DNA from 4 places in the Mesorhizobium sp. M8A.F.Ca.ET.165.01.1.1 genome. Region 1 is predicted to be linked to each of the others. Evidence: riboswitches for the same ligand, from Rfam matches in the RefSeq annotation. Region 1 holds a riboswitch; each other region holds the start of a gene.

Region 1 (7,501 bases):
AAATCCTCCTGGCCGAGATGTATGAAGTCGCAGCCTTCCTCGATCGCCAGCCGCCAGTAATCATTGATGATCAGCTGGCACCGGTATCGAGCGCACAAAGCCTTCGCTGAGCGGATCTCCGCGCGTAATCCGGCCTCATCCATGGTCTTTATGCGAAGCTGAACCAGATTGACGCCGAGCGGCACCAGCCGCTCGATCCAGGCAGCGCTGTCGACGATCAGGTAGAAGGGATCGAGCTTCATGAAAAAACGGCCCTGCCGATCGTCGGCGTCGATGGCACGGCGACGTCGCGCGGTTCGAGCATTCCTGAGCTGAAAGCCTCACGACCGGCCTCGACCGCCTTGCCGAAAGCACGCGCCATGCCGACGGGATCGGCCGCCCTGGCGACCGCCGTATTCAGCAGCACGGCGTCAAAGCCGAGTTCCATGACGGTGGCAGCGTGCGACGGCCGTCCCAGCCCCGCATCCACGATCAGGGGGACGCCTGGGAAATGTCCGCGAATCGAGCGCAGCGCCGTCATGTTGACCGGTCCCAAGGCGGAACCGATCGGTGCGCACCACGGCATCAGGACCTTGCAGCCCGCTTCCAGCAGCCGCTCGGCGACGACGAGATCGTCGGTGGTATAGGGGAATACCGCAAAGCCGTCCTCGCACAGGATACGGGCGGCTTCGACCAGGCCGAACACGTCCGGCTGCAGCGTGTCGTGGTTGCCGATCACTTCGAGTTTGATCCAGGTCGTGCCGAAGACCTCGCGCGCCATGCTCGCGGTGGTGACCGCTTCCTTGACGGAGTGGCAGCCGGCCGTGTTGGGCAGGATTCTCGTGCCGAGCGAGCGGATCAGCGACCAGAATTTTTCGCCGGCCCTGCCGCCCGCCATCTCACGCCGCAAAGAGACGGTCACCACCGACGTGCCCGACGCCCTGACTGCATCGGCAAGGACGGCCGGCGAAGGATATTGAGCCGTGCCGAGCAGCAGGCGGGATTGAAGCGTCGTCCCCAGAAGGTCGAACATGCTAGCCTCCCTGCATGGGCGAGAGGATTTCAATCCGGTCGCCTTCGTTCAAGCAGAACGCCGTCCGGCTGGCTTTGTGCACCAGGTCGCTGTTGACGGCGGTGGCGAGCCAGTCGCCCTCATAGTCGAGCGCGGCAAGCAATTCGGCTAGCGTGGTGGCGGTGGCAACCTCACGCGCTTCGCCGTTGACGGTCAGTTTCATGAGCAAGCTCCTTGGTTCTGTCCTGGCTGAAAACCAGGTCGGCGGCCTGGCGCGCCATGGCGGGGGCGAGGAGAAAACCGTGTCGATAAAGCCCGTTGATCGCGATGATCCCGCCGTTCGTTTCGACCCGCGGCAGATTGTCGGCAAAGGCCGGACGAACGCCGACACCGGTTTCGACGATCTCGGCCTCGCCAAAGGCCGGGTGGAGGGCATAGGCGGCACTCAGCTGCTCCATCATCGAACGTGCCGTCACCGGACCGGCGGACTGGCTTTCAACCATTGTCGCGCCGATCATGAAACGGTGGTCGGCGCGCGGCACCGCATAGAGTGGAAAGCGCGGATGCAGCAGCCTGACCGGGCGAGACAGCGAGATATCAGGCGCGCGCAGGATCAGCATTTCGCCGCGAACGCCGCGCAGCCTGTCATCGGCTGCTGCCATTCCCGTGCAGTCGATCCAACGATCGAAACCGGAAATCCGCCTGATATCGACATCGAACTGGAATTCGACACCCATGGCCGACAACCTGTCATGGAGTGCCGCCATCGCCCGGCGCGGGTCGAGATGGGCTTCGTCGGGGAACAGCAGCCCGCGGCGAAAGCGGCCGGCAAGGTCGGGCTCCAGGAACGCGATTTCATCTCCGTCGACACGCCGATGCCCCCACGTGCGACTGGCGAACCGGTCAAGCTCACCGGCATCTCGCGGCATGGCCACGACCAGTGTTCCGGCCCGTGTCACCTGATCCGGCAGTGCCGCATCCCACCAGTCGGCGGCGACGCGTCCGAGATCCAGCACCGGCTGCTCGGCGCTTTCACGCTCGCACCATGGCGCCAGCATGCCGCCGGCGAACCACGAGGCATTGCCGCCAAGGGTCTGCCGGATCTCAGCGACTGTGACCGTCGCGCCGCGGGCGGCGAGTTCGAAGGCGGCGGTGAGGCCGGCGACGCCGGCCCCTTTGACCAACACCCTCATGATGGCTCCGGCGCCTCTGGCATGAGCGCTACGCCGGTCTCGTCAGCCGGCATGTAGAGATCGCCGCCCTCGCGGTATTTCGCCGCCATCGCCGCCATGCCTTCCTTCTGGGCTTCGGCGCGGATGTCGTGGGAGATACGCATGGAGCAGAATTTCGGCCCGCACATCGAACAGAAATGTGCCAGCTTGTGCGCCTCCTTGGGCAAGGTCTGGTCGTGGAAGGACCGTGCGGTTTCGGGGTCGAGCGACAGGTTGAACTGGTCCTCCCAGCGGAACTCGAAGCGCGCGCGCGAAAGGGCATCATCCCTGGTTTTCGCTGCCGGATGGCCCTTCGCCAGATCGGCTGCATGGGCGGCTATCTTGTAAGTGATCACCCCAATCTTGACGTCGTTGCGGTCGGGAAGGCCGAGATGCTCTTTCGGCGTGACGTAGCAAAGCATTGCGGTGCCGAACCAGCCTATCATGGCGGCACCTATCCCTGAGGTGATGTGGTCATAGCCCGGCGCGATGTCGGTCGTCAGCGGCCCCAACGTGTAGAACGGCGCCTCACCGCACACTGCGAGCTGCTTGTCCATGTTCTGCCTGATCTTGTGCATGGGGACATGGCCCGGGCCTTCGATCATCACCTGGCAGTCCTTTGCCCAGGCAATCTTGGTGAGTTCTCCAAGTGTTTCCAGTTCGGCGAATTGCGCCGCGTCGTTCGCATCGGCGATTGAACCGGGACGAAGGCCGTCGCCGAGCGAGAAGGAAACGTCATAGGCTCTGGCGATGTCGCAGATCTCCTCGAAATGCTCGTAGAGGAAGCTCTCCCGGTGATGGTGCAGGCACCATTTGGCCATGATCGAGCCGCCGCGCGAGACGATGCCCGTGACCCGGTCGACGGTCAGCGGTATGTAGTGCAGCCGCACGCCGGCGTGGATGGTGAAATAGTCGACGCCTTGCTCGGCCTGCTCGATCAGCGTGTCGCGATAGACCTCCCAGTTGAGGTCCTCGGCGATGCCGCCGACCTTTTCGAGCGCCTGATAGAGCGGCACCGTGCCGATCGGCACCGGTGCATTGCGCACGATCCAGTCGCGGATGTTGTGGATGTTGCGGCCGGTCGACAGGTCCATCACCGTATCGGCGCCCCAGCGGATCGCCCACACCATCTTTTCGACCTCTTCGGCCATCGACGATGTGACAGCCGAGTTACCGATGTTGGCGTTGATCTTCACCAGGAAATTTCGCCCGATGATCATCGGTTCGCTCTCGGGATGATTGATGTTGGCGGGAATGATTGCGCGTCCGCGCGCCACCTCGTCGCGCACGAATTCGGGTGTGACGAAATCTGGGATCGCCGCGCCGAAGGCTTCGCCGTCGCGTTGCAGCTTGCCGCGCATCACCTCGCGGCCGAGATTCTCGCGGATGGCTACGAACTCCATTTCTGGCGTGATGATGCCGGCGCGCGCATAGGCAAGTTGGGTCACCGCCTTGCCCTGCTTGGCCTTGAGCGGCCGATTGCGTATCGGAAATTCCGGTGTCAGGCGCTCGCCGGTGGCGAATCCATTGTCTTCCGGCCGGACGTGGCGCCCGTCATAGGCTTCGACATCGCAACGCGCCGTGACCCATTCGTGGCGAAGCCGGGCAAGGCCTTTTTCGATGCTGGTTTGGACTGATGGATCGGTGTAGGGGCCGGACGGATCGTAGACGGTGACGGGCGGTTCGCCGGCCGTCGGATGGACGGAAATCTCGCGCATCGGCACCCTGATCTGCGGGTAGAGGACGCCGGGCTTGTGGATTTTCCGCGAGGCGGGCAGTGGTCCCGTCGACACGGCGGGGGTGAGGGCATTCATCGTGAGGCTCCTTTGCTCATGCATTGGAGACCCAGTTCTGTGCCGGAAGGATGAAAAGACGCTTCTGTAGACCTGCTGCAGCAGGACCTCGGGCGTAAACTCCCGCAAAGCGCTTGCACCGTCCCTACGCCAGTATGAACTGGATCAGGTTCAACGGGTCACTGCGCCGCGAAAGCCAGCAGTATCTCAGCCCCTTACCGGGACTCCCCTGGTGAATGCCTCAAGTTGAATGGGCCGGTGCTGCTTTGTCAAGCGCCTTCGGGCGCCTTCGGGCGCCTTCGGCCGGTGGCGACGTCCGGCGGCCGGCCGAGCGGAGAGCTCGCGCATGCATCGGGGACAAGTCACGCCCCGTAGACCAGGGCTGGAATGGCCAAAGTCTCATTCGCTTCGTGAAGGATGGAAAAACTGTATCGGCCATGTGCGTCGAGATCGACCGAGTAGCTCAGGCGGTCACGGATGTGGTTATCCTGGTCGAAGGCGACGATTTGCGGCTTCAGCGAGGTGATTTGCACCACGTCCAGGTAGATGGAGTTGCAGATATGATCTGGTCGTCGGGCTGGCAGGTGCAAGCGGCCGCTCTATTCAGGATGCGGCATCGGCGGCGTTCCCGATACCAATGATATCTTGCGGGCAACTTATGCAATCACCGGCTTCGTAAAACCCGACGGCGGCGGCCGTGTCCTGGCGCTGAGGATGTGCCGCTGTTCCAGCAGAGAAATCGCGTGGGCGCGGAGTTTTCGCTCTGCGAGGAAGAGTTGACGCAATCGTTTAGCTTGCTTGCAGTTCGTAGAGACCCGCCTTTGAAAGCAACTAAGCTATTGCATTGATATGTTGGTGCGCGATCGATCGCTACATAGCCGGCCGCCATTATCCGAGTATTGATCCGCCGGTGTTCGTGTTGCCGTATATGGCAATCCCTGCGAGATCGTCGCGGCCGGATCGGCCGCACCCTCTAGTCATAAAAGGGGAAGCGACCGAGAATTCCGCTGCCGAAAACTTCTCTGGCTTGGCTATGCATGCGGTAGATGAGATCGCCGCCTACCGCGACCTGGTCGAGGAAGGCATCGACGCCCAGTTCGGACAGCCTGGTTATCGCAATGCGTTAGCGGCTCAGACTTGCGGTCTCGAGAGCGGCCTTTGGGGGTCACCTCTTTTTTGTTTCAGAGGTTGGAAGACGGCTGCTCGTTACCCAATAGAAATGGCGACTACGGAACGCGATCGATCGCGGCCATCAGGAAACACCTGTCTTCGGCTCAACCTCGACATGGCGTCCGATCGACCGCAGATATACAGCTATCTCGTCCATGAGATGATCGCGTTCGCCGTAGATCTCAGCAATCCTGCGCAGCTGTGGCTCGACGGACCTCCGTTGCGCCGGCGTCAAATCAGCATCGCCAAAGACATATCCCAAGTTGCCAATCGCGCAAATGTTGCAGCCGGCCTCCACAACTGCTTGCACGAATGCCGGAATGTCTTTTTCTTGCATAGTCTTCATGTCGAACCTCTCGTGAATGGCGTGCTTGCGCGCCCATGCTGCCTTTTCAGCGTGTCCTCTGGGCGGCGCAAGCCTTGAGCGTAATTGTGCCGGGCAACCTCGACTATCCCGTCTGCCACGCTCTTTAGAGTCGGTGGGGTCTGGTGATTGCAGGCTGGGCCACTCAAAAGCCTGCAAGAAGAAAGTCATGGCGACCATTGCTCAAGATCGCGAGGGTGCGTGCAAGACCTTCCGTTGGCAGTCATGCACGCTCACCCAGCAACTGGGTATTGAGCAACTGGGTCTCACGTCGCGGGTCTCGTGTGCTTCACAGCCGAAAATAAGGTACCACCGTGGCTATTCTCAAGTGCAGGCTACCTCTTCAGGACACGGCGGAGTGCCTTCCGACGCACCCCTGGTGCAACGTGCGACCTAACGAGACACATCTCGTTCGCGTTCCCTCGACCTTTCTTCGTATTGCTGCTTGCCCTGCGATTTCAGGCCCTCTGCTAGCTTCTCGGCCGCTCTTTGGCCTGCAATGTCACTATTCAAGATCATATCCGACATCCCTGGATGGTCATAACCGTAATGCGCATGCAGTTTCCCTCACGAGCAGCGCCTATCCGTCGATTAGTTCGTCTTCCGGAACCCGAAGCCCTTTTTATCCGGCGTACCTATCCACCATTCAACCGGTATACCTTTCCCAACTTTGGCGGACCATTTACCTCAGGCATGATCATCTCGCGTGACATTTTTTTTTGGCGCCATCATCGCACGTGGCATTTTCTAAAAACCAAGACGTGTCAATTTGTAAAATCAAGGATGCGGCCGCGCCCGTTGCGAGGATTTGCAGGTAGCTCTTCAGCCCCAACACGATGTGTGAGGCGGCGGTGGAAAAGGCAACCGACGGCGTCGACGCGTCCTTTGATGATCGCAAGCGATATGCTTCGTCGCGAGCCCAGATTGCGGTCTCGGGCACAAGGCGAGATCACAGTTCTGCGATCTGTGGTAACGCGAGCCCGCAAAGCGCCGCTGCGGCCACCGCTTTTGGAATCTGGACGAGATTCGTCGTCGTCTGAGATCAGTTGATCGAGCAGTTCGCGCGCGCGGGACGCGCTTGCGGTGCAGTCTCTCCCGCGAGCTCGCCCGTGACCTTCTCATCGACGACATCCGAGAGCTGCGCGGACGGCCCTATGACCTCGTCGCTGTCGCCGGCGGCTGGAAGCACCTGACACGGCCGGCCTATGCCGATGCCATCCGCGCCTGCGGAAGCAGCGGGCGTGCCGTGGACCTGACGTGGTCGGACGTGCTGATGCTGATGTGCATCGGCACTTCCAGCCGATTACCCGCGCCGAATTGTCGTCGGTTTTCGGGAAGTAATCAGTCGCGACCTGATCGGCCATCTGCGGCACCGGCCTGATCGCGTCGAACCCGCGCAGTCCGACGCCCGGCGCTCCCTACACCTATGTGACGACAAAAGCGTCCTGCTCGAGTTCGGCCTCGACACGCTTCGCGATCTCCCGGACTGCGAGGCGCTCGAGGATGCCGGGCTGCTGAGCAGAGATGAGCTGCTTGCTGGTGAAATTATGCCAGAGTTGGCTAGTGGCCATGAGGATGCGGGTTTGGATACGGAGGAATAGCTTGGCGCTGCAGACGCTGTGGCCACCGGGCTTGCGAGTGCTTCCAGCTTTCCATAGCGAATCTAGCGCGCCCAAGGGCGTCCGAAATTTGTAGGCAAATTTCGGACATGGACACGGTCAGCGACGTCAAGCAGGCAGCGGTATGCGGCCTCTGCACCGCTGTCGCCCAAAAATTCGTGGCCATGGGCAAGCCCCACTTGAGACCCCCAGAGAGAACGCTCGTGAGCGATGGAAACGGTTTTGGTCCAAAGCTTGATACAGATGGCCTGCAGATGGGTGTAGGGTTTCAAAGCGCTCGAAGACGCGCCTTCGCAGAGTTAAAAGTCCGCGACGAACTCGTGTGTCGTTTGTCGCCAACTGCAAATTCGATA
Region 2 (7,501 bases), on a different contig from region 1:
CGCGTTGATACCGCCTGTTCCACCAGCATTGGCACCGAGCCCGGCGTTGATGCCGCCCGAATCTCCGATATTGGCGCCGGCCCCGGCATTCGCGCCGTTGCTGCCGCCGACCGAAGCGCCGAGCTACAGCGCCCTCGCCTAGGGAGCAGCTCCGACCACTGGACGCTGAGGAGCCTGTTGGCCAACCCTCACAGCCTGGCCTTCAGAATAACCGGTAGAACAGCCGATAGTGTACATGTTCCATGTAAGCGCGATACTCCGGCTCGGCGGCCAGCAAGGCCTCCTCGCGCAGGATTCGATACAGCTGCATGTAGGTGATGACCGCATAGACAGCGAGATTGTGGAAGGAAAAGGCCGACAGGAGGTAGAGCACATGGCCGGCGAGGTAGCCGGCATAGATCGGATGCCGCACCAGCCGATAGGCACCGCCCGTCATCACACCGCGATTGGCCGGCAGGATCGCAAAAGAGCGCCCCAGCGAGATCTTGCCCCAGATAACGAACAACAATGCGATGATCTGTAACGGCGCGGCGACGTAGAGAGGAATCAGCGCAATGCCTGGCTTGAGACTGATCAACGCAACGCCAAAACTGGCTGTCACCGAAACGATGACGGTAAGCAGATTCCAGTCACGCGTGACCGGACGCCGCGACAGCAGCAGCCAGGTGAAAGTGAGTATCTCGGAAATCGCCACCAGCGCGGTGTTGAGCCGGGTCGGATCCTCGAGAAGCTGATAGACGCCGCGATAGACGAACAGCGCCGCGCACAGCAGCGCACAGGCGCGAAAGAAGCCTTCGCGCAAGTCGAGCATGATCTCGTGCTTGCGCGCCGCCGACAAAAGCCCTTTGTCTGCTGCACGCGAAAGCGCTTCACTTTTTGACATGAGCAAGGCAAGCATCCCGATGATCCCTCGGGGGCGACCTTTGCACGTAACCATTGCCGTGCCGTTAACCGAGAAGATCAGATCGGCATCAAACCGGGTCAAAGCCGCCGAACGGCAAGGCCGTACCCGGTCTTTCAGCATCTCGCGATATGACCTTTCGCGGCCTCTGCACCGACGCCCTACTTGAGGTACCCATTGCTGAAATATCCCGCAAAATCCGGACGTTGCGCGACAACCTTGCCATCGGCATCGTGCAGGATACCGGCGGCGAGGAGATAGGAGCCGATCGCTTCCATCTTGGCGGGATCCATGATGCCGATGGTGCCGTCTTGCCCGCGCAGATAGTGCCCGTCGATCAGTGCCTTCAGCGAAGCCTGGATCAACGCCGGATTGGTGAGGGCATCCTTGTTGGCGGCTATCAGCAGCGTGGCGGCTTGCTCTGGGTGATCCACCGCGAACTGATAGCCGCGCCGCGTTGCCTGGATGAAGGACGACGCCTGTTGGGGGTTTGCCTGGAGAAACGCTTCGCTCGAAGAGATGAGCGTCGTGTGCTCGTCGGGAACGCCATAGTCGGCATAGACGAAGCTGCGTTGCTTGACGCCCTTGAGCTCGGCTTCGACGCCCTCCCAGGTCGACACTTCGAGCGTGAAGTCGACCGAACCGTTGGCCAGCGCCTCGTAGGCGGAAGTGCCGAGCGTCACCGTCTCGAAATTGCCCTTTCCGCCATCATGCCGGATGATGGTCGAGATCAGTGCGTTCTCCCAGGCGCTGCCGAAACCGCCATAGGTCAGGCCGTCCAGATCCTTCGGACTTTTGATCTCGCTGCGCGCCGCGTTGAACACCAGCCGACCGGTTTCGGACTGCACGACGGCATAGACGGCCTTCAAGTCGGCGCCGGCGGTCTTCTGGGTGAACAGGCTGATGGTGCCGTTGATGCCGAAATCGGCGACGCGGTTGGCGACAAGCGTGCCGGCGCCGGTGTCGCTGTAAGGCACAATATCAACCTCCAGACCGGCCTCGCGATAAAACCCCTTTTCGCGCGCGACGAACAGCCCGATGTGGTTGGTGTTGACCGTCCAGTCCAGCGCGACAGTGACTTTTTGCGTTGCCGCGAAGGAGCGGCTCGATCCGGTGATCAGCGGTACGCTACCGGCAAGGGTGAGCAGCAGAGCCTGCCTGCGCGTCAAGTCAATCATGGTCATGTCCTTTGGTTGGCTGGAGGTTGAGCAGAATGTCGAGGATCTCGGCCTCGAGTTCTCCGGCCCGCCGTGTGGCGGCGCTGGTCGGATCGCGCGGGCGCGGCAGTGGCACCTTGATCTCGCGCACGACACGGGCCGGCCGCGTGGACAGCACATAGATGCGGTCGGAGAGGAACACGGCTTCGCGCACGTCATGGGTGATCAGCAACGCCGTCCATCGATGGTGCCGCCACATCTGTTCGAGCCAGCGCTGCATGGCCGCGCGCGTCAGTGCATCGAGCGCGCCGAACGGCTCGTCGAGCAGCAACATGTCGCGTTCCTGCACGACAGTACGCAGCAGCGCCGCGCGCTGCCGCATGCCGCCTGAAAGCTGCGCCGGAAAATGCCGCTCGAAGCCGGCAAGCCCAAACTCGGCAAACAGCGGCGCGACACGCGTCCGCGCCGCCTTGCGGCCGAGGCCCTGCACCTCGAGCCCGAGCGTCGTGTTATCGAGGATGCGCCGCCACGGCATCAGCGCGTCCCGCTGCGGCATGAAGGCGAAATGCCTGCCATGATCGTCGAGCGGCGCGCCGTCGAAAAACATCTCACCCTCGCCATGCTCGGCGCCGGTCAGAAGCTGGAACAGCGTCGACTTGCCGGCACCCGAAGGCCCAAGGATCGAGACGAATTCGCCGGCATCCACGCGCAGCGAAATGTCGGCGAGCACTTCGAGCCCGCCAAAGGCCTTGCGCATATGCCGCAATTCGAGCCGGCTCATGCTTGCGGGCCTTTTCGGGCGGCTTGCCTGCCAGCGGCTCTTTCCCAAGGCATGGCAAGTCGTTGCAGCACCACCGTCAGCCCGAACAGGACGAGGGTAAGGGCGGCGCTGACGCCGACGGCGGCGAGCACCAGGTCGGGACGGAAATTGTTTTTGGCGTTGAGCATGTAGATGCCCAGCCCTTTGGCCGCGCCCGCATATTCGGCGAAGATGGCGCCGACGACGGCATAGGTGATGGAGATCCTGAGGCCAGCGAAGAAATAAGGCAGCGCCGAAGGCAACCGTGCCAGGATGAAGACCCGCCAGCGCCCTGCTCCCATGGCGCGCAGCATCTGCCCGATCTCGACCTCGGTAGCCTCGTAGCCCTGCACCAGGGCCACCAGCATCGGGAAGAAGGTGACCAGTGCCACCAGCATGATCTTGGGCGTCAGCCCGAAACCGAACCACAGCACCACCAATGGCGCGATGGCGACCAGCGGCAAGGTCTGGCTGACTATGAAGACAGGAAACAGCGCGCGCCGCAAAGGCTGGAAGAAGTCGACCAGCATCGACAGCGCGAAGGCGGCGCTGAGCGAACAGGCAAAACCGATCAGCGTGGCGCGGATGGTGGGAATGGCGTTGTCGAGCAGCGCGTCACGATTGAGCATCGCCTGTTCGAAGACGCGCGAGGGTGCCGGCAGAACCGTCGGCTTGATGCCGGAATGGTTTGCGTAGAGTTCCCACGCCACGAGCACCAGGCCGATCGATATCACGGCCGGCGCCGCCTGGGCGAGGAAGCCCGCGAGTTGACGCGGGTTGAACGACGATGAAGCCACGAGAGGATGACCTTGACGGCGCGCGTCGGCGCGAACGGTTCAGACGGCAGTGGGACTGTTGGCCGAAACCGTGACGTCGAGGGTTACGTGGCCGGCGCCTGGTCCGAAGCGGCAGAAGGCTTCGTCGAGCGCCGAGAAGATCGCGCCGGCATCGCCGCGCAGCTTGGTGCAGAAATTCTTGGAGCGATCGTAGACGCCGGACTGCTTCAGGAAATCGATGCAGCCATAGATCTCGTCCATGTGGTCGTCCGTGCCCATCACATAGAGCGAGAACTGCGCCGCCGCTGGCTGCCCAGTGGCGGGCGCGCCGCGCACGGCGGAAATGGCGGCTTGCTTGCGCGGGCCGAGTGGCCCGGCAGGTCCGCCAAACGTGTCGGAGCGGCAGATCGGATCGTCCGGCTCACCTGGGCAACCACGCGAAATGGTCGCCGACAGCACGCAATGCTTACCGCTGCCAGACGCAGCCACGAAAAGGTCGCGCAGCGCCGGGAATAGCACCTCGGGGGGCCCGACCAGCAAGGTCGAGATGTCGTCGGTCTCGATCCTGAGCTTGTCGCGATACGAATCGAGCGCGCCAAGCGCGCCCAGGATGACGCCGACAAAATCGTCGGCCATGAGATATAGGGAAACCTGTGCGCCTGAAAACATCGCCCGCCTCGCTCCGCTGGTATTACCCAGATCAGCTTCTAGGGTCTGTGGGCTTGCCGCCCCCGTCTCAGCCCCGACCGTACGGAGCACCCCTGTGGATGGCGGCGTTAAAGCACCATTCGATCGGTTGGGGAAGCTGTTTTTTCAGCAAGCTGCGCCAAAGCATTGCGCCAGCGCAGGCACAACCGGGTGCCGGCGCCCGGGAATTTGGCTCGATCCGGGTGCAACCAACAGCCCGACCATCACGCCGGGCGGAATGAATTCCAACGCGGACCAGAATTGCCCGACCAGCGCGCAGACGGATGCCAATGGCAGGGCGACCGCGCCGACCGTGGCCGACAAGAACTGCGGTAAGTAGTTTTCGCAGCAGGGAAAGCGCGGACGCAAGTTCCGCGCTTTCCATGCTCGTTGGTCTCACTATACGCCACGACCGGCTGGCGGTACCTCTGGCACCGATTCGCTGGCCACTTTGCCAAACACTCTTATTTCGGGGCACGGTTTTCCGGCTTTTGGCCGTGCGAATGCGGTGTGCATTTTCATCAGCCGTTTGAGCAGGCGGCCATAGGTGAGGTATCGAACCCGGCCATTGGCAAGATCGAACTCCACCCTCCCCCATCGCCTGACCGGACCTTTTCCAGTTGGCGGACCCAGTCGCGCGATCTGAAAGGCCAACCGAACCTCGCGGCCGGCAACGTCCAGATAGATACCGGGATTGCCGCCCAGGACGTGCCACAATCGGGCAACGTGCTCGATCGACATGTCGGATGAAATCGCCATGTGGTTCCGCTCAAGTCGCGCCCAGACGAAATCACCGGTTGGCTGCCGCGTCCCGGACACCAAATCCTCGCAATAGGCTGGCGCCACCTCGCGCACCAACGCGCGCATCGCGGTCGCCACGCTGTCGGCCACATCCCGCCGCGTTGCCCAGTGTGCTTCGCAGAACGGCACGTGTCCGAGGATGTCGCCGTCATCGAAATTGGCGGACATCTTGTGCAATGTCACGCCGCCATGGACGGCATGCTGGCCGTCCGCGGCCAGGCGATGGAGAGGATGCGGACCCCGGTAGTTGGGCAGCAGCGCCGGATGAAAATTAAGGCCGCCCTTGGGAAAGAGGCTGAGCAGTTGTTGCGGGATCAGGGTCGGGAAAGCGTAGCAGATCAGTACATCCGCGGCGATCTCAGGCAATTGCCGGCCAAGCTCATCCCAGTCGTAAGGCCGGCCGAATTCGATCAACTTTACCGGCGTGTTGCCGAGATAGCGCCTGAGCAGAAGCTGGCGCCTCAGCCGGCGTCGAAAATTGCCAATGCTGAAGCCTCTGGATGGGCGCTGAAAGCCAGGCACGATGATCGCGCCAATACGATTTCCCGCCTCGACCCACCCGGAAAGCAGGGGCCCGGTGTAAGCAGAAACATCCAGGATGAAAACTGCATTGAGCTGCCGGGCGCCGGCCACAGGCTCGGAAGAAATCATCTTTTCAGATCCGGCGGGGCAAGACATCGCCCGGCAATCCGAGCACCGTAACGAACCGGTCCAGTCACTACCAAAAGACCGGCCGAGCCGTCAGCCTGGTTTGGGAGAAAGCGGTCCTGCCGCGGCGACACTTGGGAGCCTTTCCCGCTTCACCAACACACGCTTCTCGTAGAGCTTCCTCATGCTCCCCCTGAAACCAATCAACCCGCGTAGTTGGTCAGCAACGCCGCGCACTGTCAACCGCCGGGCGGTGGTTAACAGCCGCTATTGATATGGCCTCGCGGCAATCGGCGGGCGCTTAAACCCACTGCCGCAAAGACTGATCCGCGAGCCTTATGAAACGGCCTTTTCACGAACCGGCAGTTTCCAACCCGGCCTGACGAAATGGCAGGTGTAGCCGTTCGGATACTTCTCCAGATAATCCTGGTGCTCGGGCTCGGCCTCCCAGAACGCTCCCGCCGGAGCGAGCTCGGTGACAACCTTGCCGGGCCACAGGCCAGAGGCATCGACATCGGCGATGGTGTCCTCCGCCACACGCTTCTGCTCCTCACTGGTGTAGTAGATTGCCGAGCGATAGCTCATGCCGACATCGTTGCCCTGGCGGTTGCGCGTCGTCGGATCGTGGATCTGGAAGAAGAATTCCAGAAGCTGGCGGAAGCTGATTTTCGCCGGATCGAAGCTGATCTCGATGGCTTCGGCATGGGTGCCATGATTGCGATAAGTGGCATTCGGCACGTCGCCGCCGCTGTAGCCGACACGCGTGGCGAGGACGCCCGGCATGCGCCGGATCAGATCCTGCATGCCCCAGAAACAGCCGCCGGCAAGCACTGCACGTTCGCTCGAAGTCGCCATGTAACGTCTCCTCAAAAGGCAATTCCGGGAAAACTGTAGCGGCGTTCCCCGGGGAATTGCGCGACAACAAATTTGGATAGTCCCATAAATGGGCATTGTCGCCTGCTTCGTCCAGTCGGACGAGCGGGCCATTCGGCTATACCGGTGAAAGGCGCCCCCTAAGGAACGGGGAAACCTTAGATGCGCGGATGCCGAGTCCGGCTGCTGGCGGCGACCGGCAGATATCGGATACCAGGCGGAATGGCCGCAAAACTGATCGCCACAGGCGGCGCCTCGCGCGACCAGTTGAAAAGAACGGTCTTGACCGGAACGTTGTCCAACCATGCCCGCAGCTGCGACGGCACGTGAGGACCCGACCAAACCATCAGCATGCCATGGTCGCGCAACCGCTGCCTCGTGATCCAGGGTGCGAACCGCATATCGAGATCGGTGAAGATCGACGGCTTGTCATAGGCGTTGAGGCCCGCCAGCATGGCAAGATTGGTATCGCCGCCGACAATGTCGAGCCGGCCGGGCACCGCGGCGTGCCACACCGCCTCGGCCTCGTCCGAGATCGGCCGCGCCGGCCAGCAGACGGCGTCCATCCGCCCGCGCACATTGCAATCCGTCCAGCGGATGGCCGCATAGGCCCCCGACATGGCCACGATGCAGATGAAGGCGCAGATCGCCAACCTTCGCATCTCGGGGGCACCGAGCCGGTGACCGAGAAAGGCGAGCGCGACGACGCCGACGAGATTGTACATCGGCGCGCCCCAGGCCTCGCCGGTGCCGGTGAACAAAGAGGCGACCATGATCAGCGTCGCCGGCCCAAGTCCCATCCAGGTGAGATAGACCAGCTTACCGCGCTCGACGGGGTCCTGCGGAGCCGACGTACGCC
Region 3 (7,501 bases), on a different contig from region 1:
CCGTCCGGCGCGATGACGCTGGTGACGGTGCGGTCGAGGAAATCGCGATCGTGGCTGACCAGGATGACGGTGCCGGCGAACCCGGCGACCAGTTCCTGCAGCAGTTCCAGCGTCTCCATGTCGAGATCGTTGGTCGGCTCATCAAGTACCAGCAGGTTCGCCGGGCGCGCCAGCACGCGCGCCAGGATCAGCCGCGCCCGCTCGCCGCCGGACAGCTCGCGCACCGGCGTGCGCGCCTGCTCCGGCTTGAACAGAAAATCCTTCATGTAGGAGACGACATGGCGCTGCTCGCCATTGATGACCAGGTTCTCGCCGCGCCCGTCGGTGAGATATTGCGCCAGCGTCTCCTGCGGGTCGACCGCCTCGCGCTTCTGGTCGAGCGTGGCGATCTCCAGATTCGTGCCGAGCCGTATCGAACCAGCGTCCGGCGCCAATTCGCCGGTCAGCATCTTCAGAAGCGTCGTCTTGCCGGCGCCGTTCGGTCCGACGAGGCCGACGCGGTCGCCGCGCTGGATGCGGGTCGAGAACCCCTTGACGACGGTGAGGTCGCCAAAGCTCTTCTCTATGTTTTTCGCCTCGATCACCAGCTTGCCGGATTCGGCCGCGTCGCTGGCCACCATTGTCGCGGTGCCCTCGGCGCCGCGATGGCCGCGAAAGCGCTGGCGCATGGTCTGCAGTTCGCCGAGACGTCGCATGTTGCGCTTGCGCCGTGCCGTCACGCCGTAGCGCAGCCAGTGCTCCTCGCGCACGATCTGGCGGCCGAGCTTGTGCTGCTCGCGCTCTTCCTCCTCCAGCACGAGGTCGCGCCATTCCTCGAAATGGCCAAAGCCCTTGTCCAACCGGCGGGTCTGGCCACGGTCGAGCCAGACGGTGGCACGCGACACACGCTCGAGGAACCGGCGGTCGTGCGAGATCACGATGAGCGCCGAGGAAGTCCGGACGAGCTCCTCTTCCAGCCATTCGATCACCGACAGATCAAGATGATTAGTCGGCTCATCAAGGAGCAGGATGTCGGGCTCCGGCGCCATGACGCGGGCAAGGGCGGCGCGCCTGGCCTCGCCGCCGGACAGGTCTGCCGGCCGCTCCTCGCCCGACAGGCCGAGATGCTCCATCAGATAGCTGGCGCGGTAGGGATCGTCGGCCGGGCCGAGCCCGGCCTCGATATAGGCCCGCACATTGGCAAAGCCGTCCATGTCGGGCATTTGCGGCAGATAGCGGACAGTCGCCGAAGGCTGGCGGAACACCTCGCCGTCCTGCGGTTCGATCAGGCCGGCGGCGATCTTGAGCAGCGTCGACTTGCCGGACCCGTTGCGGCCGACCAGCGCGATCTTGTCGCCGGCCGACGCTGTCAGGGCGGCGCCATCGAGCAGCGGCGTGCCGCCAAAAGTCAGTCTTATCCCGTCGAGATTGAGAAGGGGCGGGGCCATGTCAGCTTTCGGGCAATGGATAGGGATGGGCGAGCAGCAGCGCGCGGCCGTGGCCGAGCGCGATGTCGAGGCGGCCCTTGACCTCGTTGGAAATGGTCAGCGACGATCCGAAAGCCACCTCGACCTTGTCGAGCGGCCATTTGGCGCCGGTGACGGTCAGGCCGGAGAGTTCGGAAAAGCCGAGAATAGAAAATAGCGTGCCGTCGGCATAATCGAAGCTGGCCCTGCCGTTGAGCAAGGGGACACCCTCCTGGGCGCCGCTGGTCAAAAGCACATCCGTTCCGGCCTCGGCCAGCCGCAGGCCAAGCGCCAGATGCAGGAAGGCGTGATCGGCGCGCTTGCCGCCGAAGGCGCCCGCCAGCACAAGGCGGGTCGCTCCACGCTCCAGTGCGGCCGCGATTGCCAGTTCGCCGTCGGTCTTGTCCTTTTCCGCCGGGAAGGTTTGCCGGGGCACGGCGGCGAGATGGGCGGGCAGATCGGCCGGAACCGAATCGAAATCACCGACCCACAATTCCGGCACTAGGCCCAGTATCCGCGCATGACCGATGCCGGCGTCGGCGGCGATCACGCGCGAGCCTTCGACCTGGCGGTCGAGCCGGGGCGTGCGGAGGAGATCGCCGCCAAGCAGGATGGTGAATGTGCTCATATCCCGTCGCCTTACCAGCCCGGCACGGGAAACGGAAGGCGGCAAACTCCCACTTGCGTGTCCCACCCGCCGGGCCTATGTGTCGAAACGCTCTAACGGGGTGCCGGACGCGAATTTCGCGGACCGGCTGAGAGGCAGTCTCGCCAACCCGCTGAACCTGATCCGGTTTGTACCGGCGGAGGGATTAGACGTTTCGGACAGTCCGACGCCTCAATTCCTTTCAACGCAAACGAAGGAGGCGCCGATGCGCACGTTTTTATATTCTCTCATCGCAGCCACGGCAGTGGCCCTGTCCGGGCCGGCTTTGGCCAAGGACAAGCTCACCGTCTACACCTATGAGAGCTTCACCGCCGACTGGGGTCCGGGCCCCGTGGTGAAGAAGGAATTCGAGGCCGAATGCGGCTGCGATGTCGAATTCGTCTCGGTCGCCGACGGCGTGGCGCTGCTCAACCGCGTCAAGCTGGAAGGCGCTTCGACCAAGGCCGACATCGTGCTCGGCCTCGACACCAATCTCACCGCCGATGCCAAGGCCTCAGGCCTGTTCGCGCCGCATGGCGCGGCGAGCGATGTCAACGTGCCGGGCGGCTGGAGCGACGATACTTTTGTTCCCTTCGACTATGGCTATTTCGCCGTTGTCTACGATACGCAAAAGCTGAAGTCGCCGCCGAAAAGCTTGAAGGAGCTGGTCGAGGGCAGCGCCGACGACAAGATCGTCATCCAGGACCCGCGCACCTCGACGCCCGGTCTCGGCCTGCTGCTCTGGGTGAAGTCGGTCTATGGCGACAAGGCGCCGGAGGCCTGGGCCAAGCTCAAGACCAAGGTGCTGACCGTGACGCCGGGCTGGAGCGAGGCCTATGGCCTGTTCACCAAGGGCGAGGCGCCGATGGTGCTTTCCTACACCACCTCCCCGGCCTACCATATGGTCGCCGAGAACACCGAGCGTTACCAGGCGGCGTCTTTCGAAGAGGGCGAGTATCTGCAGATCGAGGTCGCCGGCATCACCACGACCGGAGCCAAGAACCCGCTGGCGGAAAAATTCATGGCCTTCATGACCGGACCGAAATTCCAGGACGCCATCCCCGAGACCAACTGGATGTTCCCGGCCGGCAAGACCGACAAGCCGCTCAACCCGGCCTTCGACAAACTGGTCAAGCCGACCAAGACCCTGCTGTTCAGCCCGGACGAGGTCGCGGCCAACCGCAAGGCCTGGGTGGATGAATGGCTGGCGGTGATGAGCAAGTAGTTGGCTGTATGATCCGAAGATGAATGCTCTACGGCGCCCCCCTCTGTCCTGCCGGACATCTCCCCCGCTTGGGGGGAGATTGGCTGTCATCGGCGATTTCGCCAATCGCCAACATTGCAGGAATGAGCTGGGCGCCGGAGCTGCTAATCTCCCCCCTCGTGGGGGAGATGTCCGACGGGACAGAGGGGGGCGCGAAGGAACGCGACGCACGTTAAAGGCCTTTCGTGCAACCCGCGTCTGATCCCCGCATTACCGCCGGCAGCGTAGCGCTGGCGGCGATCGCGCTCTTGATCGGCGGCGCGTTTGCCGGGCTGCTTGTCGAAGGCGCACACGACCTCTCCGGCGCCTGGGCGGCCTTCGACCCTTATCTGTTGCGCGTCGTGCGCTTCACACTCTGGCAGGCGGCCCTGTCAACGCTGCTCTCCGTCGGGCCGGCCCTGTTCGTGGCGCGGGCGCTGTCGCGGCATCCACGGTTTTTCGGCCGCGCCTTCATTCTGCAGCTCTTCGCCGTGCCGTTGGCGCTGCCGGCGATCGTCGCGGCGCTCGGCATTCTGGCGCTTTATGGCCGTGCCGGCTATTTCGCCGGCCTGTTCAACTGGGTTGGCGGCCAGGGCTGGCCGGGCATCTACGGCCTCTCCGGCATTCTCGTCGCCCATGTCTTCTTCAACCTGCCGCTGGCCACCCGCCTGTTCCTCGAGGCGCTGCAGACCATCCCCTCCGACCAGTGGCGGCTGGCGAGCCAGCTCGGCATGGCGGCGCGGCCGGCGTTCCGGTTGATCGAATGGCCAACACTGCGCGCCGCCATGCCCGGCGTCGCCGGGCTCGTCTTCATGCTCTGCATCACATCCTTCACCATCGTGCTGACGCTTGGCGGCGGGCCGGCCGCGACGACGCTCGAAGTCGGCATCTATCAGGCCTTGCGCTTCGATTTCGATCCCGCGAGGGCTGTCGCGCTGACATTGCTGCAGATCGCCTTGACCTTCATCGTGGTGCTGGCGCTGACGCGGCTCGGCGCCAATGTCGTCGGCGACACCAACCTGCCGGTCGCGCCGCGCCGCTATCTCTCCGTCAACGGCACCGAAGCCACACTGAATGCCTTGCTCATCGGATTGACGCTGCTGGTCGTCGCGGGACCGATGGCGGCGACCGTGATCGCCGGATTGAGCGCCGATCTCGACCGGCTGGCCGGCGAGACCGCTGTCCGGCAGGCGACACTCACCAGCGCCGTGCTCGGCTTCCTTTCGGCGCTGCTTTCGGTGATGCTCTCGTTGGCATTGACAATGGCGCGGCGGGCGCTGGCATCGAACCGCCGCTCCGGCCCAATGACACTGCTCGAACACGCCACCGATACCGGCGCCGGCTTTGTGCTGGTCGTGCCGCCGATCGTCGTCGGCGCCGGTTGGTTCCTTCTGTTGCGCCACGTCGGCGACGTCTTTGCCATCGCCCCGCTCATGGTCGTCACCGTCAACGCTGTCATGGCGATGCCTTTCGCGCTGCGCGCCATCCGCCCCGCCTATGATGCGGCAAGCGAGCGCCACGAACGGCTCTGCGCACAGCTCGGCATTTCCGGCTGGGCAAGGCTGAAGCTGGTCGACTGGCCGTCGCTGCGGCGGCCGCTCGCCACCGCCTTCGCCTTCGCCATGGCGCTGTCGCTTGGCGATCTCGGCGTCATCGCCCTGTTCGGCAGTGATTCCGTACAGACCTTGCCCTACCTTCTCCTGGCGCGCATGGGCAGCTACCGCACCCAGGACGCCGCCGGCCTGGCGTTGTTGCTGGGCCTTGTCTGCCTGGTACTGGTGCTGGCAGCGGACCGGCTGGGAAAGGGGATGGCCCGCGATGTCTGACGGTGCGGCTGACGGCAAAGGGGTTCCGGTGCGGCTGGACAAGGTCTCGTTCAGTTATGGCGAGGCATTGTTCGCTTTCGATGTCGAGTTCACCGCGACGCAAATCACTGCCATCATGGGGCCAAGCGGTTCGGGAAAGTCGACGCTGCTCAATCTGGTGGCCGGATTCGAGATGCCGAGATCCGGCCGCGTGCTGATCGGCGGGGGCGATGTCAGTGGTGAGCCGCCGGCCGTGCGTCCGGTGTCGATGGTGTTTCAGGAGAACAATCTTTTCGCGCATCTTTCCGTCGAGCAGAATGTCGGGCTCGGCCGTTCGCCATCGTTGCGGCTGACCGATACCGACCACGCCGATATCGCGGGCGCCCTTGCGCGCACCGGTCTTGCCGGCAAGGAGAAGCGGCTGCCGCGCGAACTTTCGGGCGGTGAGCGCCAGCGCGTCGCCCTGGCTCGCGTGCTGGTGCGTGACCGCCCGGTGCTGCTGCTCGACGAACCCTTCGCCTCGCTTGGGCCCGCCTTGCGCGACGACATGCTCGACCTGGTTGCTGGCCTTCATGCCGAGCGTGGCATGACGGTGCTGTTCGTCACGCACCAGCCGCAGGATGCCCGCCGCATCGGCCAGAAGGTGGTGTTTCTGGACAATGGCGCCATCGCCGCCACAGGCACGGCGGACGATTTCTTTTCCGGGGCTGGTCCGGAGGCGTTCCGGCGCTATATCGGTGCGGGTGCCGGGGATGCCTTATCACGAGATATTGCCCGGAAGCGGACATAATTTACGCTCAAACCGGCCCGAGGCGATGTGGCGCTTGCTTGCCATGACTGGAGTAGTGTGGCTAGGTCCGCTCGATACCGGTCCGGCACTGGCCGTGATTTGCCTACAGCATCTGCTGCCCGCCCCGAGGGGCGGGCAGCAGATGCTGTAGCAGTTTGTTTTGCGCATTGCATGATCATGCGCAAGGACCTGAAAGGAAGCCATTCTGGCGATCGGCGTTGACAGGCTACGAATGAACCCGCTGGCGCGCTTCCTGGCGCTGGCTGGCTTTGCCGTGGCGCTGGCGAGCTGCCAGATGTTCACGCCTCCGGAGGTCCAGGAATCCGGCTTCCAGCCATCCGACAAGCCGATCACGGTGGACAATGTCGCCGCCAACAACAAGCTTGCCGAACTCGCCAAGGCGCAGCATCCGCGCATCCTGGCGACCTATGGTGGCGAATATTCCGATCCCAAGCTCGAGCGCATGGTCGCCAAGGTGGTCGGCAATTTGACCGTGGTATCGGCCAACCCGACGCAGACCTATCGCATCACCATCCTCAATTCGCCCAACGTCAACGCCTTCGCGCTGCCGGGCGGCTATCTCTACATAACGCGCGGCCTCCTGGCGCTGGCCAATGATTCGTCCGAGCTCGCCGCTGTCATCGCGCATGAAATGGGACACGTCACCGCCAATCATGGCCTGCAGCGCCAGCAGTTGGAGGCCGAGGAGGGCCTGGCGACCAAGGTCGTCTCGGATGTGCTCGGCGACAGCCCGACCGCCAAGGCAGCACTGATCCGCGGCAAGCTCAGGCTGGCGCAGTTCTCGCGCAACCAGGAACTGGAGGCGGACGCCATCGGCATCAAGTCGATCGGCGAAGCCGGCTACGATCCCTATGCCGCCGGCCGATTCCTGCAGTCGATGTCGGCCTACACCGATTTCCGCTCGATCAGCGGCGCCACGGACGCCAGCCTCGACTTCCTTGCGACGCACCCCAACACGCCGCAGCGCATCGATCTGGCACAGCGCCACGCCCGCCAGTTCGGCGCGCCCGGCTTCGGCACGCGCGACCGCGATTCCTTCCTCGCCGGCATAGACGGCCTGCTTTACGGCGACACGCCGGAAGAAGGCTATGTGCGCGGCGAGACCTTCCTGCATCCGGGCCTCGGCGTGTCGTTCACGGTGCCGGACGGTTTCATCATCGACAATTCGGCGGCAGCGGTGACGGCGACCGGTCCTGGCGACATAGCGATCCGCTTCGATGGCGTTTCGATCGACAAGAACCGCGCCTTGACCGACTATATCAGAAGCGGCTGGGTGGCTGGCCTCGACGACAGCACTGTCAAGCAGGAAACCATCAACGGCAATGAGGCGGCGACCGCGCATGCCGGCGCCGAAGGCTGGCAGTTCGATATCGCGGTGATCCGCGCCGGCGGCCAGGTTTACCGATTGCTGACCGCGGCGCCCTCGGCCAGCACCTCGCTGGAAACGGTGGCGCGCTCGGTCAGCGGCTCCTTCCGCATTCTCAGTCCCGCCGAAAAGGCGGCCCTGAAGCCACTGCATATCCGTGTGCTTACGGTACAGCCGGGACAGAC
Region 4 (7,501 bases), on a different contig from region 1:
CTCCTGTCACATGCCCTTGGCGTCACGCGGGATGGCGAAGGTTTGAAAGAGGCTGCGCGCGCCTTGTTGCTGCTGTTGCATCGGCACGACACAGCGTCCGATCCCGCCGCCGTAGGGCTGATGATCGCGGTTGCCGCCTTGCTGCGCCGCGAAAGCCGTGGCGCTCACTACCGGAACGACTTTCCCCATCAAGCGGCCGTCGCCCGCCGCTCCGAAATCAGGCTCGACGCGGCCATGTTTGCGGCGCGGGAACTCGGCAACTCTCCAATGCTCGAAAGCGTCGCTTGATGAACCTATCCCCCCTTCCAACGATCATGCTCGAGCCTCTGGTGCGGGCAGCTCTGCTCGAGGACCTTGGCAAGGCCGGTGATTTGACCACTGATGCCATCGTACCGAAGGACCATCATGCGACAACGGTGCTGACTGCGCGCGAGGCCGGAACTATAGCCGGTCTCGACCTGGCGATGCTCGCTTTCAGGTTGATCGACCAGGATGTCGAGATGACAGTGGAGCGAGCGGACGGCAGCAACATCGCGCAAGGTGAGACCATCGCATCGGTCAGCGGTCCGGCCCGGGCCATACTCACCGCGGAACGGACGGCGCTCAATTTTCTGTGCCATCTGAGCGGTATCGCCACCGCGACGGCATTGATCGTCGCGGCGGTCCGCGGCCACGGCGCAAGAATCGTCTGCACGCGCAAGACGACGCCTGGATTGCGAGCGGTCGAAAAATATGCCGTGCGCGCCGGTGGCGGCTCCAATCATCGTTTCGGTCTCGACGACGCCATCCTGATTAAGGACAACCACATCGCCATCGCTGGCGGAATTCGCATGGCAATCGAGCGCGCGCGATGCAGCGTCGGCCACCTAGTCAAGATCGAAGTCGAGGTCGATACGCTAGCCCAGTTAGAAGAGGCTATGGCCCTCGCCCCAGACGCCGTCCTGCTCGACAACATGTCTGTCGACGAATTGCGCCAAGCAGTGGCGATGGTTGCCGGCCAGGCGATTACCGAGGCGTCGGGCAGGATAACGCCGGCGACGGCTCCAGCCGTCTCCGCGACCGGTGTCGACCTGATCTCCATCGGCTGGTTGACCCACAGCGCGCCAATCCTCGATATCGGGCTCGACTCCGCGAAATTTGTCCGTCGGGCCTGACAATCGGCGGTCGACCGGACGCTTTTTCGACCCAGCCCGCCAAGTTCAAAGGTGCCTAGGTCGCCCAATGCAAGGGGAACAGGATGGAAATGCACGCAGCGATTTCGGAAAAACCATGCGTGAAGCTCAATCCTTCGACGGCCACCGGATGTGGACCGTGGAAGCTGCTCGGGCGCTGCATGACGCGCCTTTCAACGACCTGCTGTTTCAAGCGCAAACCGTTCACCGCCGGAATTTCGATCCCAACAGGCGGCGGCGGGCGCTGGTCTCAGCGGCGGCGCCGTCGTCGTCGGAATCTAGCGGGGTAACCCGGCCACCCAGAGGATGGCGGGACGATTCATCCATGATGATAGGAAACAGGACCATTGCGAAAACTAGTCGCTGGCAAGCTGCACGGCATCTACGTCACCGAAGCGAACCTCAACTACCATGGATCGATAACGCTGGACCCTGACCACTGCGAAGCAGCCGGGATCCTGCCGATGGAATTTGTGGAGATTTGGAACAAGAATTCCGGTGCGCGGATTTCGACCTATGTCATTTTCGGCGAGCGCGGCTCACGATGCTGCATCCTCAATGGTGCGGCTGCCCGCACCTGCCAGCCAGACGACCAGATCATTGTTTGCAACTCCATATACCTGGACGAAGCGAATATCACCTCGTTGAAGCCGCGGATCATCACCTTCGACCAGGACAATCACATACTCGATCGCCTGAGCTACTCCGTCGATCTTGACGCACATGGGCGTTACAGTTTCTCGATCCTTGACGAGGCGAATGAGCCTTTGGCCATTCCTGCGCTGGTCTCCGGCGCGTGACTTCCTCTCGAGATTTGCCCGTGCTTTGCGCGGGGTTTCATTAGTCGCCGATCACCGCCGCAGGTGGAAATGCGCTTGACAAAGCAGTGTCGGCTCGGTCAATTCGAAAACATTCACCAGGGGAGTCCCGGCAAGGGGCTGAGATACTGCTGGCTATCGCGGCGCAGTGACCCGTTGAACCTGATCCAGTTCATACTGGCGTAGGGACGGTGCAAGCGCTTTGCGGGAGTTTACGCCCGAAGACCTGTTTTCAAGCAGGTCGACCAAAGCGTCTTTTCATCCTTCCGGCACAGAACTGGGTCTCCAATGCATGAGCAAAGGAGCCTCAAGATGAATGCCCTAACCCCAGCCGTCTCAACGGGACCGCTGCCTGCCTCACGGAAAATCCACAAGCCCGGCGTCCTCCATCCGCACATCAAAGTGCCGATGCGCGAAATCTCCGTCCATCCGACAGCGGGCGAGCCGCCCATCACCGTCTACGATCCGTCCGGCCCCTATACCGACCAGACTGTCGAAACCAGCATCGAAAAGGGCCTCGCCCGGCCTCGCCACGAATGGATCACGGCGCGGGGCGATGTCGAAGCCTATGACGGCCGCCATGTGCGGCCGGAAGACAATGGCTTCGTCACGGGTGAGCGCCTGACGCCGGAATTTCCCATTCGCAACCGGCCGCTAAGGGCCAGGGCCGGCAAGGCGGTGACACAGCTTGCCTATGCGCGCGCCGGCATCATCACGCCCGAGATGGAGTTCGTCGCCATCCGCGAAAACCTCGGCCGGGAAATCGCCCGCGGCAAGCTGCAACGCGACGGTGAAAGCTTCGGCGCGGCTATTCCCGATTTCGTCACGCCGGAATTCGTACGCGACGAGGTGGCGCACGGGCGGGCGATCATTCCAGCCAACATCAACCACCCAGAGAGCGAACCGATGATCATCGGGCGCAATTTCCTCGTCAAGATCAACGCCAATATCGGCAATTCCGCTGTCACTTCCTCGATGGCCGAAGAGGTCGAAAAAATGGTCTGGGCGATCCGCTGGGGCGCCGATACGGTGATGGACCTGTCGACCGGCCGCAACATCCACAACATTCGCGACTGGATCCTGCGCAATTCACCGGTGCCGATCGGCACGGTGCCGCTTTACCAGGCGCTCGAGAAGGTCGGCGGCATCGCCGAGGACCTGACCTGGGAGGTGTACCGCGACACGCTGATCGAGCAGGCCGAACAAGGCGTCGACTATTTCACCATCCATGCCGGTGTGCGGCTGCATTACATCCCGCTGACCGTCGACCGGGTCACGGGCATCGTCTCGCGCGGTGGCTCGATCATGGCCAAATGGTGCCTGCACCATCACCGGGAAAGCTTCCTCTATGAGCATTTCGAGGAGATCTGCGACATCTGCCGCGCCTATGACGTATCCTTCTCGCTCGGCGACGGCCTTCGTCCGGGCTCGATCGCCGATGCCAATGATGCGGCGCAATTCGCCGAGCTGGAAACGCTCGGCGAATTGACGCAGATCGCCTGGGCCAAGGATTGCCAGGTGATGATCGAAGGTCCCGGCCATGTGCCGATGCACAAGATCAAGGAGAATATGGACAAGCAGCTCGCTGTCTGCGGCGAGGCGCCCTTCTATACGCTTGGACCACTGACGACCGACATTGCGCCGGGCTATGACCATATCACCTCAGGCATTGGTGCTGCCATGATCGGCTGGTTCGGCACCGCCATGCTCTGCTATGTCACGCCCAAGGAGCATCTCGGCCTTCCCGATCGCAACGACGTCAAGATTGGCGTGATCACCTACAAAATCGCCGCCCATGCAGCCGATCTGGCGAAGGGCCATCCGGCAGCGAAAGTCAGGGATGATGCCCTTTCCCGCGCGCGCTTCGAGTTCCGCTGGGAAGACCAGTTCAACCTGTCGCTCGACCCCGAAACCGCGCGGTCCTTCCACGACCAGACCTTGCCCAAGGAGGCGCACAAGCTGGCGCATTTCTGCTCGATGTGCGGGCCGAAATTCTGCTCCATGCGCATTTCCCACGACATCCGTGCCGAGGCTCAGAAGGAAGGCATGGCGGCAATGGCGGCAAAATACCGGGAGGGCGGCGATCTCTACATGCCGGCGGACGAGACTGGCGTACCGGTCGTGCCGGAGGCTCCCAAACCATCATGAGGGTGCTCGTCAAAGGGGCCGGCGTTGCCGGCCTCACCGTCGCTTTCGAACTCGCCGCCCGCGGCGCGACGGTCACAGTCGCCGAGATGCGGCATGGCCTTGGCGGCAACGCGTCGTGGTTCGCCGGCGGCATGCTGGCGCCATGGTGCGAGCGCGAAAGCGCGGAGCAGCCGGTGCTGGATCTCGGACGCGACGCTGCCGACTGGTGGGATGCGGTGCTGTCGGGTCAGGTGACACGGGCCGGGACATTGGTCGTGGCCGCGCCGCGTGATGCCGGTGAGCTTGACCGGTTCGCCAGTCGCACGTCAGGGCATAGGCGCGTCGATGAAAACGAAATTGCGCTCCTGGAACCCGACCTCGCCGGCCGCTTCCGGCGTGGATTGCTCTTCCCCAACGAGGCTCACCTCGACCCACGCCAGGCGATGGCGGCACTTCATGACAACCTTGCGACCATGGGTGTCAAATTCCACTTCGGCTGCGACGCCCGGCCTGTTTCGGGTTTCGCCCGTCAGATAGACTGCATGGGAATGGCAGCGGCCGATGACAGGCTGCGCGGTGTTCGCGGCGAAATGCTGATCCTTCGCACGCCTGATGTCTCGCTGTCGCGGCCGGTCCGTTTGCTTCATCCACGCTTTCCGCTTTATGCCGTGCCGCGCACCGATCACCGTTTCATGATCGGAGCGACGATGATTGAAAGCCAGAGCGCCGGACCGGTGACGGCGCGTTCCATGATGGAGCTGCTGGGCGCCGCCCATGCCCTCCATCCGGCCTTTGGTGAGGCCGAGATCGTTGAAACCGGTGTGGGTGTCCGTCCGGCATTTCCCGACAATTTGCCACGCGTCGAAACAGACGGTGAGATCATCGCGATCAACGGTCTTTATCGTCACGGTTTTCTCCTCGCCCCCGCCATGGCGCGCCAGGCTGCCGGCCTGGTTTTCAGTCAAGACAGAACCAAGGAGCATGCTCATGAAACTGATGGTCAACGGCGAGGCGCGTGAGATTGCCGCCACCACGCTGGCCGAGTTGCTTGCCGCGCTCGACTATGAGGGCGATTGGCTCGCCACCGCCGTCAACGGCGACCTCGTGCACAAAGCCAACCGCACGGAGTTCCAGTTGAGCGACGGCGACCGGATCGAAATCCTCTCGCCCATGCAGGGCGGCTAGCATGTTGGAGCTTTATGGAACCGAGCTTTCGTCGCGCCTGCTTCTCGGCACCGCTCAATATCCTTCGCCGGCCATCCTTGCCGATGCAGTCAAGGCGTCGGGCACGTCGGTGGTGACCGTCTCGTTGCGGCGTGAGATGGCGGGCGGTAGAGCCGGCGAACAATTCTGGTCGTTGATCCGCTCGCTGGGCGCCAGAATCCTGCCCAATACCGCCGGCTGCCTCTCCGTCAAGGAAGCCGTCACCACCGCGAAAATGGCGCGCGAGGTCTTCGGCACCAACTGGATCAAGCTCGAAGTGATCGGCAATCACGACACGCTACAGCCGGATGTGTTCGGTCTGGTTGAAGCCGCCCGCATCCTGTGCGAGGACGGCTTTGCGGTATTCCCCTATACCACCGACGATCTCGTTGTCGCCGAGCGGCTGCTGGAAACGGGCTGCAAGGTCCTGATGCCGTGGTGCGCACCGATCGGTTCCGCCTTGGGACCGGTCAACATGACGGCGCTGCGCTCGATGCGCGGATATTTCCCTGGCGTCCCGCTGATTGTGGATGCGGGGCTCGGACGGCCGTCGCACGCGGCCACCGTCATGGAACTCGGCTTTGACGCCGTGCTCCTGAACACAGCGGTCGCCAAGGCGGCATATCCGGTCGGCATGGCGCGTGCTTTCGGTAAGGCGGTCGACGCCGGTCGTGAGGCGTTCAGTTCGGGAATGCTCGAACCGCGCGACGTCGCCGTGCCATCGACACCGATGGTCGGCAGGGCCGTTTTTTCATGAAGCTCGATCCCTTTTATCTGATCGTCGACAGCGCTGCCTGGATCGAACGGCTGGTCCCACTCGGAGTCCGGCTTCTGCAACTGCGCATCAAGACCGTGGATGAGGCTGGGTTGCGCGCGGAGATCCGCACCGCGAAGGCCTTGTGTGCTCGATACCAGTGCCAACTCATCGTCAACGACCACTGGCGCCTGGCAATCGAGGAAGGCTGCGACTTCATACATCTCGGCCAGGAGGATTTGCAGACCGCTGACCTCTTGGCGATACGTGCAGCCGGCGTAAGGCTCGGACTGAGCACACATGATCATCAGGAGCTGGAAACGGCGATGGCCGCCGAGCCTGACTACATAGCGCTTGGACCCATCTATCCGACCATCCTGAAGAAGATGAAATGGGCGCCGCAAGGGCTCGAACGGGTCAGCGAATGGAAGCGTCGGGTCGCGCCTGTTCCACTGGTGGCCATCGGCGGCCTTAACCCGGACCGGCTCGATGGTGTCTTCGCGGCTGGCGCCGACAGCGCGGCAGTGGTGACTGACATTACATTGAATGCCGATCCCGAAGCACGCACCAGAGAGTGGATGGAAAAGACAGATCGATGGCGCTGAGGCGAGAACCGCATGTGCTTGTCGTTGGCGGATCGGACTCCAGCGGCGGGGCTGGAATTGCACGTGATATCGAGACGATCTCTTCCATTGGCGTGCGCACCTGCCTTGCTGTCACCGCGCTGACAGTGCAGACGCACGAAGCTGTCATGGAAATCCATCATTCGCCATCTCGCCTAGTGGCCGAGCAGATGCGCGCCGCGCTGCAGGCCAACGAGGTGGCCGCCATCAAGATCGGCATGCTCGCGGCGGCTGAGATCGTCGTTGCCGTTGCCGGCGTGCTGCGCGAGAATCCGCAGGTGCCGGCAGTACTTGACCCGGTGCTGGCCTCGACCTCAGGCCGGGCGCTCCTGGAAGCAGGCGCCATCACCGCCATGAAGCGCAATCTGATGCCGCTTTGCCGTCTCGTCACCCCCAATCTCATCGAGTTGGCGCTCCTTGTCAGCTCGGAATTGGCGATGGATGAGGGAAGCGCGCTTCAACAAGGACAAAGACTGCTGGCCGCCGGACCTCAGGCCCTGCTGATCAAGGGCGGCCACGCATCGGGACCTAGATCAACCGATATTTTATTGCGCTCCGATCAAGAACCAATCCACTTCGACTTGCCACGCCTTGCCGTATCGATGCGCGGGACGGGTTGCGTGCTGGCCAGCGCGATCGCGGCGCATCTGGCGAAGGCGAGCCCACTCGAAGACAGCGTGCGCAAAGGCAAGCGGTTTGTTTTCGAGAAGCTCCAGAGGCAAACAGCCGAATGACAGTGGCTTTATGCGAAGTCGATCTGCCCGCATGAGCGGCGCCATCTTTCGACACATCGGCGCTGTGCGT

Evidence for each region. Region 1 has a riboswitch for thiamine pyrophosphate ahead of thiC (phosphomethylpyrimidine synthase ThiC). Riboswitches for the same ligand answer to the same signal wherever they lie in the genome.
Region 2: another riboswitch for thiamine pyrophosphate. It lies ahead of EN808_RS20255 (YkoF family thiamine/hydroxymethylpyrimidine-binding protein); the one in region 1 lies ahead of thiC (phosphomethylpyrimidine synthase ThiC).
Region 3: another riboswitch for thiamine pyrophosphate. It lies ahead of thiB (thiamine ABC transporter substrate binding subunit); the one in region 1 lies ahead of thiC (phosphomethylpyrimidine synthase ThiC).
Region 4: another riboswitch for thiamine pyrophosphate. It lies ahead of thiC (phosphomethylpyrimidine synthase ThiC); the one in region 1 lies ahead of thiC (phosphomethylpyrimidine synthase ThiC).

Annotation. Positions count from the first base shown of each region.
Region 1 covers NZ_SRTH01000006.1:275,168-282,668, forward strand. The annotation lists gene EN808_RS19220 (thiamine phosphate synthase) at 1-242, opposite strand, end outside; gene EN808_RS19225 (thiazole synthase) at 239-1,012, opposite strand; gene thiS (sulfur carrier protein ThiS) at 1,014-1,214, opposite strand; gene thiO (glycine oxidase ThiO) at 1,183-2,184, opposite strand; gene thiC (phosphomethylpyrimidine synthase ThiC) at 2,181-4,016, opposite strand; TPP riboswitch at 4,120-4,236, opposite strand; gene EN808_RS19245 (hypothetical protein) at 4,358-4,585, opposite strand; gene EN808_RS37800 (hypothetical protein) at 5,248-5,709, opposite strand; partial or broken gene EN808_RS37040 (SMC-Scp complex subunit ScpB) at 6,608-7,130, shown strand.
Region 2 covers NZ_SRTH01000007.1:154,499-161,999, forward strand. The annotation lists gene EN808_RS20235 (isoprenylcysteine carboxylmethyltransferase family protein) at 203-1,024, opposite strand; gene EN808_RS20240 (ABC transporter substrate-binding protein) at 1,063-2,079, opposite strand; gene EN808_RS20245 (ABC transporter ATP-binding protein) at 2,072-2,839, opposite strand; gene EN808_RS20250 (ABC transporter permease) at 2,836-3,654, opposite strand; gene EN808_RS20255 (YkoF family thiamine/hydroxymethylpyrimidine-binding protein) at 3,694-4,302, opposite strand; TPP riboswitch at 4,293-4,406, opposite strand; gene EN808_RS20265 (formyltransferase family protein) at 4,720-5,535, opposite strand; gene msrA (peptide-methionine (S)-S-oxide reductase MsrA) at 6,106-6,624, opposite strand; gene EN808_RS20275 (glycosyltransferase family 39 protein) at 6,801-7,501, opposite strand, start outside.
Region 3 covers NZ_SRTH01000012.1:64,963-72,463, forward strand. The annotation lists gene EN808_RS25905 (ABC-F family ATP-binding cassette domain-containing protein) at 1-1,427, opposite strand, end outside; gene EN808_RS25910 (thiamine diphosphokinase) at 1,429-2,073, opposite strand; TPP riboswitch at 2,160-2,274, shown strand; gene thiB (thiamine ABC transporter substrate binding subunit) at 2,318-3,316, shown strand; gene thiP (thiamine/thiamine pyrophosphate ABC transporter permease) at 3,541-5,160, shown strand; gene thiQ (thiamine ABC transporter ATP-binding protein) at 5,153-5,929, shown strand; gene EN808_RS25935 (M48 family metalloprotease) at 6,162-7,501, shown strand, end outside.
Region 4 covers NZ_SRTH01000015.1:162,697-170,197, reverse strand. The annotation lists gene EN808_RS29070 (L-aspartate oxidase) at 1-288, shown strand, start outside; gene nadC (carboxylating nicotinate-nucleotide diphosphorylase) at 288-1,154, shown strand; partial or broken gene EN808_RS37230 (biotin synthase) at 1,303-1,404, shown strand; gene panD (aspartate 1-decarboxylase) at 1,520-1,972, shown strand; TPP riboswitch at 2,081-2,197, shown strand; gene thiC (phosphomethylpyrimidine synthase ThiC) at 2,303-4,138, shown strand; gene thiO (glycine oxidase ThiO) at 4,135-5,136, shown strand; gene thiS (sulfur carrier protein ThiS) at 5,105-5,302, shown strand; gene EN808_RS29035 (thiazole synthase) at 5,304-6,077, shown strand; gene EN808_RS29030 (thiamine phosphate synthase) at 6,074-6,679, shown strand; gene EN808_RS29025 (hydroxymethylpyrimidine/phosphomethylpyrimidine kinase) at 6,670-7,431, shown strand.